One region of the Paenibacillus sp. FSL R7-0345 genome, then DNA from elsewhere that is predicted to be linked to it. Evidence: riboswitches for the same ligand, from Rfam matches in the RefSeq annotation. Region 1 holds a riboswitch; the other holds the start of a gene.
What was found. A riboswitch is a leader RNA that binds a small molecule or an ion and turns the genes downstream of it on or off. The one in region 1 is predicted to bind S-adenosylmethionine.
Positions count from the first base shown of each region.

Region 1 (5,710 bases):
GGTCAATATTGTAGGCGGGGGACTGAGCGGAGTAGAAATAGCTGCGGAGCTGCGAGAAAGCCGGCCTGATCTGAATATTAGCATTCTGGACCGCGGAGAGCGGGTCCTGTCCGCTTTTCCGGCCAAGCTGTCCCGGTATGTGGAGGAATGGTTCAGCGAGCACCAGGTTCAGACGCTGGGGCATATCTCTGTGTCCCACGTCGAAAAGGATGCCGTTTTTAACGGCACCCAGGCGATTGCTGCGGATGTAACGGTATGGACCGCTGGCATTCAGCCGGTCAAGGTTGTCCAGCAGCTGGAGCTGCCCAAGGACCGGGGCGGGCGGCTGATTGTCGGTCCGCATTCCAATCTGGCTGATTATCCGGAAGTGTACGTGATCGGTGACTGTGCCAGTCTGCCTTTCGCGCCCAGCGCACAGGCTGCGGGCGCACAGGGGGAACAGATAGCGTACATCCTCCGTTCGCTCTGGCGGGATGAGACACCCAAGCTCCATGCCATTAAGCTCAAGGGAACTCTGGGTTCGCTCGGCAAGAATGCCGGGTTCGGCCTGATGGGACGCCGCTCCGTGATGGGACGGGTTCCCCGCCTGCTCAAGAGCGGCGTGCTCTGGATGTCCAAGCGGCACCTCGGCTGATCTGCCGCCATGCTTCCGGCTTAATCAATTTCGAGGCTGTCCCATGCTTCCTGTTCCTTGATGGCGTCCTCAATGGCCTGCTCCAGTTCCTCCGGGGAATCAGCTTCAACGATCTCGCCGTCAACCATGGCGAAGGGTCTTAAATAGCATTCCCCGCAGTTATTCAGACAGCCATATTCTACAACGTCGTATTCGGGATTCTGTTCCAGCTTGTTCATAAGCGGTCCTGTCCCGTGCCCGATATTACTGGCACAAAATTCAATAATTGGCCTCATGTTGTTCTCCTTATTCTGTGCTAACCATTTTATTTTTTAACTTTTTGTACTATAATAAGTTTACGAAAGGAGTGATTGAGAAATGAGTGAGAATGCACAAAGCACCACCATGTATGATGAGGTTCTGGAAGTACTCGATAAACTTCGTCCGTTCCTGCAGCGCGATGGCGGCGACGTGGAATTGATCGACGTTGAAGACGGCATCGTCAAGCTGAAGCTTATGGGTGCCTGCGGCAGCTGCCCGAGCTCCACGATCACGCTGAAAGCCGGGATCGAACGCGCCCTGATTGAAGAAGTAGAAGGCGTGGAAGAAGTTATGCAAGTATTCTAATCCCGTTCTATACAATCCCGCTTTCCTGAATCAGGGGAGCGGGATTTTTTCTATTATAGAGGATTTCATCCGGTGCCACAACCCGGGGTCTGCCGGTCAAGCACAAAAGAGGCTGTCCGCAAGGTCATTAGATAACCTTGCCGGACAGCCTCTTGTTCATTCAGGAGCCGCGTTAGTCAGCAGCTTAAAATGCAGGGATAATGGCACCTTCATACTTTTCTTCGATGAATGCCTTAGCTTCTGCAGAGTTCAGGGCTGCAGCCAGCTTCTGGATTGCATCGGAATCCTTGTTGTCAGGACGGGCAACCAGCAGGTTGGCGTAAGGAGAATCAGCACCTTCGATGAACAGGGCATCTTTAGTTGGAACCAGGCCGGCATCAAGTGCAAAGTTAGTGTTGATCAGAGCCAGGTCTACTTCATCCAGCTGGCGTGGCAGCATTGCTGCATCCAGTTCGATAATTTCCAGGTTCTTAGGATTTTCAGTGATATCTGCTTTGGTGGAAGTGATGTTAGTGTCATCCTTCAGCGTGATCAGACCGTTCTTAGCCAGCAGGATCAGCGCGCGTCCGCCGTTGGTTGCATCGTTAGGAATAGCTACCTTTGCACCGTCAGCCAGTTCGTCAACCGATTTGATCTTCTTAGAATAAGCGCCGAATGGCTCAACGTGAACTGCAGTTACAGAAACCAGGTCAGTACCGTTTTTTGTGTTCTGGTCATCCAGGTAAGGCTTGTGCTGGAAGAAGTTCGCATCCAGTGCTTTCTCAGCCAGCTGTGTATTAGGCAGGATGTAGTCAGTGAATTCTTTAACTTCCAGCTTGATGCCTTGAGCTTCAAGCAGCGGAGCGATTGCGTTCAGGATTTCGGCATGCGGTACAGGAGATGCGCCAACAACAAGTGTTACTGGCTCAGCAGCAGGTTCAGTTGTCGGTTCAGCGGAAGCGTCCGCTGCCGGTGCGTTGGTTGCTGCAGAGTTCGCAGCGTTATTAGCAGTGTTATTGTTGCCGCAAGCAGCCAGCACCAATACCAAAGTCAAGCTGAAGAACGTAAGTAGTACTTTTTTCATCTGTAAATCCCCCTCAAAAATGTGTTTATGAATAAGGCTATATATGGAAGTACCTTATTTCCGGGTAAAATGCCGGACCAGCCTGTCACCGGCCATTTGCAGCAGCTGAACTAGTATAACCATCAGCACTACAGAGATAATCATGACTTCCTTCTCATAGCGGTAATAACCGTAGCGGATCGCCAGGTCACCAAGACCGCCGCCGCCGATCATCCCCGACATTGCGGTATAGGAGACGAGGGTTACGAGCGTAATCGTTACGCCGGCCAGCAGACCCGGACGGGCTTCCGGCAAAAGCACCCGCATGACAATCTGGCCTGTGGAAGCACCCATACCCTGTGCCGCTTCAATTACCCCGCGGTCTACCTCACGCAGCGAGGTCTCCACCAGTCTTGCAAAAAACGGGGCCGCACCGATAACCAGCGCCGGAATCGTTCCCAGTACGCCAATCGAAGTGCCCATAATCGTCTTGCTCAGCGGAATCAGAGCGACCATCAGAATCAGGAATGGAACAGAGCGCAGAATGTTTACAAGCAACGATAATACCGAGTAAACAACTCTGATAATACTGTTATTTGATCTTCCCCATAAATATAACACAATTCCGAGTGGTAAACCAAGAATAATTGTGAAAATTCCGGAATAAGCCAACATTTTTAATGTGGCACCTGATGCTTCAACCATTTCCTGCCAATTTATATCATTAAAATTGAGACCGCCCATTACGAAATCACCTCCACATCAAGTCCTTGTGCCGCCAGCTCGGTAAGCGTCGCGTCAATCGCGCCAGGCTCCCCTTCAAACCGGACAATCAGCTGGCCATACGGCACATCCTTGATGGTTGAGATCGTCCCCTGGAGAATGGCAAAGCTGACACCTGTTCCATGCACCACATCAGACAGGATAGATTCGTATGTCTTTTGCCCCAGAAAAGTAATCTTGACCGCTTTCGCGTTCCCCCTGTTTCCAGCTTCCAATGCTGCTTTCAGCGGACCGTCCTGCTGGGTTTCACTGCGGATAAAGTCTTTAGTCACTTCATGCTTGGGCTTAAGGAACACCTCAGCCACTTCACCCTGCTCTACAATCCCGCCGCCGTGAATAACAGCCACCCGGTCGCAGATGCTCTGAATGACATGCATTTCGTGGGTTATCAGCACAATGGTCAGGTGGAATTTCCGGTTAATGTCGAGCAGCAGACGCAGTATGGAATCCGTAGTCTGCGGGTCCAGCGCCGAGGTGGCCTCGTCGCAGAGCAGCACATCAGGGTCACTGGCCAGCGCCCGGGCTACACCGACCCGCTGCTTCTGTCCGCCTGAGAGCTGGGCCGGATATTTGTTAGCATGGTTCTCCAGGCCGACCAGTGCCAGCAGCTCCTTGACCTTCTGGTCAATATCAGTCTTCGCTGTTCCTGCCAGGCGCAGCGGAAAAGCGATATTATCATACACCGTTGCTGAAGACAGCAGGTTGAAATGCTGAAAAATCATTCCGATTTTGCGCCGTTTCTCCTGAAGCTGCCCTTTGCCGAGCCGGGTCAGCTCAACACCGTCTACCCAAACTTCGCCTGTAGTCGGACGTTCGAGCAGGTTGATGCAGCGGATCAGCGTGCTTTTACCAGCGCCGGAGTGGCCGATTACACCGAAAATCTCACCTTTTTTAATGGACAGATTCAAGTTCGAGAGCGCTGTGGCAGCCTTGCTGCCTTTGCCGTACACTTTGGTCAACCCTTTCAGCTCTATCAATTTCCGTCGTTCCCCCTTTATTCTGTACCCCGATATTCAAAAAAGACCCCTTTCGATCATTGCGGATCGCAAGAGGCCCTGTGCGTATATTTACAATGCCTTCTCATCTGCCAACGCCCGAAACTGTGCCGCATTGTAGGAATTAGCACCATGACATTTATAAGCAGCATATTTAAGAACATACTGTATACAAATCGGTTGCCGGGCTTCATCGGGCCTATCCCTCCGCCGCTCTCGATAAGAAAAATATGGAGTTACATGTCGCAGAATGTAAGAATATAATGCAAGCCTAAGTATAGTAAGTTTCCGCTTTTTTGTCAAAGGGAGATTTTGTCGCTTTAACGTGACTCTGTCCCGGCGTGTTTTTGAGCCATAGTCTTGTTCTTATGCCATTGTTCATTGCTGTAACGAAAGGCTGCACATAAGGATTTACAGACCATTTCCACCCCTTGTTTCAAGTCCTCCAGATGGCTGTCGAGATCCTCCAGTCTGATTTTGTCATGCAGCCCCTGGTGCCTCTGCCACAGATCATCCTGCATTTCAGCATTCATATAATGAATTTCCGCGTTGCGGCGCTTGCGCAGATTCTGCAGCGGCTCCCGGTAGGAGTCCTTGATCCCCTCCAGCTCATCAGAAAGCGGAATATGCTCCTTCAGCAGCTGGAACTGCCGCAGCACCGTGAAATAGGAGAAATGTGCATTATTCTGGCTTGTATTCAGATTGTACAGGCTGTTCAGGACGGTTCCCAGCTTGTCGAGCAGCGAGAAGACACGGATAAACCCGTTTTTGTAAAAATAGACGTAACGCGCATAATCCCCCTGCTCCTGAACAGACATATCATCCATGTAACCGGCGACAACCCGTTTCCGGTAAAAGCCGGCGGCAAAGCAGCTTTGCTCCAGCTCATCCAGCGAGGAGATCAGACCGCGCGTCCAGATCTCCAGCTTGCGGAATTCGTGGTCATGATCCTCATGGGCATTCATCTCCTTGCGGAGCATGGACGCCACCTCTGCCATGTTATCCATCGCTTCGGCCAATACGCCGCTGTTACGGCGCGGAGGCTCCCCCAGTAAGATCCGCAGCATGACTTGTCCCCCTTAAAATAACAAGAATATAATTTCAGACTTAATGAAACAGTAAATGAATGTTACTGCTGAAAATAATGCTTCCAGTTACGGTCAACCAGATCCAGGGTGCTGCTGCATGGTATTTGTTCCGGCTCATATCCCGGTTTCATGCGTGCATCAATTACAATCGGCAGCTGGTAGCTGATTCTGTGCTGTCTGATTTCAGATGACGCATAAATGTCATCGGCCGGATTAAACCGGGTAAATATGGTCCATAAAAAGGAGCTTTGGGTACGCACTGCATCAGCCGCCTTATCCGTCACAATGACCAGCGGCCAGGCCGTTTGCTGTGCACGGAGTGCAGCGTTCAGCCGGACGGGCAGCTCCGGGTCTTCTTCATAGGATGCACCGGAAACGGCTAAGCATCCCCCGCAGTAAGGAATAACCTCAGAAATTCCTGGCAGCGTTCCCTCTGTATAGGTGTGCGGAAGCTTACGTATGGCACGTCCTGTGCCCATCAGCACTGCCTGGCTGCCGGGACCCGGCTCCTCCCCGTTCCGGGCTGAACTTCCAAAGATATACAGGCCGTCAGCCGGATCGA
Region 1 is NZ_CP152002.1:5,855,270-5,860,979, forward strand. Features, by position in the region: gene NST84_RS25265 (FAD-dependent oxidoreductase) at 1-634, shown strand, start outside; gene NST84_RS25270 (YuzB family protein) at 655-909, opposite strand; gene NST84_RS25275 (NifU family protein) at 992-1,240, shown strand; gene NST84_RS25280 (MetQ/NlpA family ABC transporter substrate-binding protein) at 1,425-2,303, opposite strand; gene NST84_RS25285 (methionine ABC transporter permease) at 2,358-3,026, opposite strand; gene NST84_RS25290 (methionine ABC transporter ATP-binding protein) at 3,026-4,042, opposite strand; SAM riboswitch class I at 4,143-4,286, opposite strand; gene NST84_RS25295 (Cthe_2314 family HEPN domain-containing protein) at 4,381-5,127, opposite strand; gene NST84_RS25300 (UbiD family decarboxylase) at 5,190-5,710, opposite strand, start outside.

Region 2 (5,710 bases), 3.2 Mb from region 1:
CTCTCATGACGTTCCATGCGCAGAGCCAGCGTCTTCATGCCCTTCATCAGCTGGTAGCTGTCATTAGGTGCAAGCACGGCTCCAAGGGAGTTATGCAGAACGGCCATTTCAGCAGACAGCTCAGCACCTTTGGTTATGATCAGGCCGGCAAGCACATCATTGTGGCCGCCCAGGTATTTAGTCGCGCTGTGCACAATGATATCCGCTCCCAGCTCCAGCGGGCGCTGGAAGAACGGGGTAAGCAGCGTATTGTCTACAATCGTCAGCAGCCCGTGATGGCCTGCCCATGTACACACTGCCTGGATGTCAGTAATCATCATCAGCGGATTGGTCGGCGTCTCGATGAACACTGCCTTTGTCTCCGGACGGCGGGCTGCTTCCAGTCCGTCAAGGTCATTGGTATCCACATAGGAGGCTGTAATACCGTACTTGGACAAAATCCGTTCCAGCAGACGGTAGGTCCCGCCATAAAGGTCAAGGGAAACGACCAGGTGATCCCCCTGTCCGAATAAGGCAAACACCGTGGTCAGTGCAGCCATGCCGGAGCTGCAGGCAAAGCCGGCATCACCGGACTCCAGCTCAGCCGCAGCCGTTTCCAGCACGGACCGGGTCGGGTTTTTGGTACGGATATAGTCAAAGCCGGTGCTTTGTCCAAGTCTCGGGTGGCGGAATGCCGTTGCATTATAAATCGGGTAATTAACTGCTCCGGTAGCGGGATCTTCCTGTGAGCCTATTTGCGCAAGTCTGCTTTCAATCCTCAGTTTCTCGTCCATCGGTGAGCCTCCTAAATGTGGTGGTGAAAATTGGTTTGCTTCTATTTATTAAATGATAGGGCCAATGTCGTAGGGTGTCTCCTGGTATACATAGTAATTGAGCCAATTGGCAAACAATAAGTTGGCATGGGCCCGCCATATCGCCGGCGGTGTCCGCTGCGGGTCATCCTTAGGGTAATAGTGCTTAGGCAGCGCAACTTCCATACCCTTGGCGACGTCACGGTCATACTCCCATTTTAACGAGAACGGATCATATTCGGAATGCCCGGTTACAAAAATCTGCTTGCCGTCATGGGTCGCCACAAGATATACTCCGGCTTCCTCCGATTCAGCCAGAATCTGCAGCTCCGGATTAGCTTCAATATCCTCACGCGATACATCGGTGTGGCGGGAATGCGGAACATGGAACACTTCGTCAAAGCCGCGCAGCAGCTTAACATTATTATGGCTCACCGTGTGCGAGAACACTCCAAAGCATTTTTCGTCAAGACTTACCTTGCGCACTCCGAAGTGGTGGTACAGGCCAGCTTGGGCCGCCCAACAGATGTGCATAGTCGATGTAACGTTATGTTTGCTCCATTCAAAAATCTGCTGCAGCTCTTCCCAGTAATTCACATCCTCGAACTCAAGCTGCTCTACCGGAGCTCCGGTTACAATCAGGCCGTCAAAGCGGCGGTGGCTGATTTCATCAAAGGTTGTATAGAAGCTCTTCAAATGCTCCGCAGAAGTATTCTTGGAGGTATGGGAGCTGGGATGAAGCAGGACTACATCGACCTGGAGCGGAGAGTTACCGATCAGGCGCAGCAGCTGCGTTTCGGTCGTTTCCTTGGTAGGCATCAAATTCAGGATGGCGATCCGCAGCGGACGGATATCCTGGTGAAAAGCCTGGCTTTCATCCATTACAAAGATATTTTCTCCGGATAATACTTCTTTGGCCGGTAAACTGTCAGGGATTTTGATTGGCATTGCTGTGTCCACTCCTTATTCGAATTAGTACCTGAGTTTGAACTGAATTCTATGCAAAAATGACCTTTCCCGCACGCGAGAAAGGTCATATAGGTTCAGTCATATGCGCCTCTCTCATCTGCCAGAGCCAGTGCCGGGCTGCATGCCCTGCATAGCTTCCGCAAGAATTAGCACCGTGCGTATACACGCCGGTTGCCGGGTTTCATAGGGCTAGTCCCTCCACCTGCTCTTGATAAGATTAAGCTGTATTCAATTTTTTTCTTAAAATTCACTTTAAATCATGAACCTGCTTTTCGTCAAGTCCATACAATGCTGAAGAGCCCTTAAAATGTAAAGAATTTTGCTTGAAAGAGGCATACCCCGGCGTTATACTAGACAAGTGTTTCAAGGCACAAGTGACGAAGAACAGAGGTGAGAGAAGAATGGAAGGCGACCCGGGTACGCAGTTAAGCGTGCAAAGTGAGCAACCACACAGGATTAGCATCAGCTTGCCGGCGGCGGGAGCACTATTTCTTCATGCTCTCGAAACGTCATTTTGGCCCGTTCATTGATTGTACCGCTGGCCAAGCTGATTTTTTCCGTGTGCTTTAATTAGCATAACCCTGGAGAAGACCGGGGACATAAGGAGTGAATCAGATGAAAATCCGGCTGGTAAACGCAGGGGTTTTTACCCCGATCGATGATATTGAAGCAACACTGACTGCCCCCGCAGAGGGATTCTACTGGATCGACGCTGATGATGAGGATCTGGAGCTGCTCCAGCCCCTGTTCAATCTGCATGATCTGGCGGTAGAGGACTGCCTCAGTGAAGAGGAGCAGCGGCCAAAGATTGAAATTTATGAGAGCCATTATTTTATTGTAGTTAACAGCATCCGGTTTGATGACGAGGAAATTTTCCTCCGGGCACTGAACGTATTCCTGGGCAGACATTACATTATTACTGTCACCAAACAAAAAATTCATGAGCTGCGCGTCCTGAAGCCCATCCTGTGGGAGCAGGAGGTCAGCGAGCCTGACCGCTTCCTCTACCACCTGATCGACATCGTTGTAGACAATTACTTCTCTGTCGGTGACCGGATTGAAGCGCGGATTGAGAAGCTTGAGGAAGATATCCTGATGCATACCAAGAAATCGCATCTGAGCGAGATTATCGGTCTGCGCAGTGAAATTCTGTGGCTGAAGAAGATGCTCGGGCCGCAGAAGGAAGTTATCAACACCCTGAACAAAAAGGACCTGCGACTGATCGATGACCAACTGCAGAAGTATTTCAGCGATATTTATGAAAATGCGGTCAAGATCTCTGAAACCTTTGAGACCTACCGCGACCTCATGGGCAACTTACGCGAAGCTTACCAGTCCAGTATTGCTAACCGTGCCAACGAAATTATGAGAGTATTTACTGCAATAACTACCATATTTATGCCACTTACCGTCATTACCGGTATCTACGGGATGAACTTTGACAATATACCTGAAACCCATTCGCAATACGGCTACTACGGCGTAATTGCTGTGATGGTTACGCTCGGCTGCGGAATGCTGGTGATCTTCCGCAAGAAGGATTGGCTATGAACGATAACGGACGAATACGCTACGGCGAAGGCTACCGCTACTGTAAAGTATGGGGGAACCTTCGCCTTTTGTATTTCTAATAGCTCACAGCTTCGCCGATTGTCTGCAGCTGGCGGTCCCGCCGGAAGCGGATGCGGATCAGCCGCAGGCGTTCATAATAAAGATCCAGCCCCTCTGCCGGGGAGAAGTTATCCCCATACGCCTTGTACAGCGCCGGCTTCAAAAAGGTATCACCCATCAGCTCATAAGCCATCCAGATGCTGTTCTGCTCCTCGGCTGAAACCTCCTTCAGCTCATTCTCGATCAGCTTCTCAACAGAATACCCCTCCTTCTCCAGCTCTTCTACAGCTTCCAGCACTTCACGCCGGCTGATTCCGCCGGTGGCCTGCAATTGCTCCATGCCAAGTCCGTTCTCGATCCCCTGCAGCAGGATACGGCGCAGCCGCAGCCGTTCAAGCTGCTTCTTGTACTTGATTTCCTTCTGCTTGTAAAGCCAGGACGAGAATGCCTCCTCCTCCACTGCCTCATGCACCCAGTTCAGCGGATAGCTGTGCTCGCGCGGAATAGCGGCAGTAATACTGAGCCAGTCGCTGCCATGCTGCGAAACCTTGCCTTCCCCTATTCCCGGTATCTGCAGCAGCTCCGTTTCCGTATGCGGCAGATAGGCGCTGAGCATGCGCAGCAGACGGTTGCTGGCGAGAATATACGGTGCCTTCCGCTCACTGGAGGCTTTACCCCGCCGCCAGGCGCAAAGCTCATCATAAACAGCCTGATTTCCGTGATGTTCACTGTAATACTGCAGCTTCAGCTGCTCCCGGTTACGCCCAGCCAGCGTTTCCTCTTCATGAAAAGCCCCGTCAATCAGCGGACGGTAGCCGTCGCCCATCTTCACTGCCAGTTCATGCCTGTAGACGCACAGCATTTCGGTCCACGAGCCGCCCTCATACCAGATATGCTCGTCAATTTCATGGCTGCCGGAGAAATCCCGCCATCCGATCCGCCAGACCCCCTCCTCCTCGCCGATCCAGAGCTGGGCATAAACCTCCTGATCCGCTCCGGACATTCTCGATAACCGGTTTAAAAATACAATCTGCATAGGAATCCCTACTTTCGTCGTCATACAGCACGCATTCGCATAACGCATAACGCAAAAAAAAGCACCTCCCCCACGAAAATCGTGAAAGAGGTGCTTCCTCGTAAATGCTATACTGTTAGAAACTACAATACCATATATTTCCGTACAGTCAATCTCTTTTTGAATCAGGCTCCGGCAAGCGCCAGTTTAGCAAGTCCGAGTGCTCCCACCAGTCCGGCATTGTCGCCAAGCTGCGGCGGAACAATGTAGCTGCCGATTTCCTGGTTCAGCGCAGGATGCTGGACATAGCCGCCGAGCAGCTCCTGCAGCTTGGACTGAATTAGCGGGAACAGCTGGCTCTGCTTCATAACGCCGCCGCCCATAACGATCTTCTGCGGCGACAGCACCAGCACATAGTTCATCAGTGCATGAGCCAGGTAGTGGGCTTCCATCGCCCAGGCCGGATGATCTGCAGCCAGCTCGCCGGCAGGCTTGCCCCAGCGGCTGCCGATTGCAGGACCCGCCGCCAGGCCTTCGAGGCAATCCCCATGGTACGGGCAGAATCCGCTGTAGGTGTCCTCCGGATGGCGCGGCACCAGAATATGCCCCATTTCCGGATGGGACAGGCCGTGAATCAGCTGACCGCCGATAACCGCACCGGCTCCAATGCCTGTACCTACAGTAATATACAGACAGCTGTCCAGACCCTGGGCAGCTCCCCAGGTAGATTCACCAAGAGCAGCCCCGTTAACATCGGTATCAAAGCGGACCGGCACATCAAACTGCGCCGCAACCGCACCAACCACATTATATCCTCCCCAGTGAGGCTTAGGTGTAGTAGTGATATGGCCGTATGTAGGACTGCCCAATACAGGGTCGATCGGCCCGAATGAGCCGATTCCGATTGCTTCAACCTTTTTATCGGAAAAATAGTCCAGCACCAGTCCCATTGTTTCCTCAGGCGTTGTCGTCGGGAAGCTTACCCGGTCGACTACCGATCCGTCCTCATGTCCGATTCCGCATACAAATTTGGTTCCCCCGGCTTCAATTGCTCCAAGCACTCTCACAGCAGCAGTCTCCCTTCTAAAATAAGCACAAGCCGGCTTCCGGCCCGGTCTGTATATAATCCGGATATAAAAATAAAACGCTCTCTTAAAATAATTATACGTGCCTGCCGGCAGTATGACAAGCGGTTGACATATACCAATAATTTTAATCAGCGCTATAAGTAAAAAGACGGCTTTTCGGGATTTAGCTTGTGTAAAACCTTTTTAACTAATATAATTGTTAATTAATTAATATGTATCGGAGGCTCACCATGAAA
Region 2 is NZ_CP152002.1:2,057,421-2,063,130, reverse strand. Features, by position in the region: gene NST84_RS08610 (PLP-dependent transferase) at 1-773, opposite strand, end outside; gene metA (homoserine O-succinyltransferase) at 822-1,739, opposite strand; SAM riboswitch class I at 1,851-1,978, opposite strand; gene corA (magnesium/cobalt transporter CorA) at 2,376-3,311, shown strand; gene NST84_RS08595 (HRDC domain-containing protein) at 3,388-4,407, opposite strand; gene NST84_RS08590 (ROK family protein) at 4,572-5,453, opposite strand; gene NST84_RS08585 (MarR family transcriptional regulator) at 5,705-5,710, shown strand, end outside.
Region 2: it holds a riboswitch for S-adenosylmethionine, as region 1 does, so the genes downstream of both, metA (homoserine O-succinyltransferase) here and NST84_RS25290 (methionine ABC transporter ATP-binding protein) in region 1, are expected to answer to the same signal.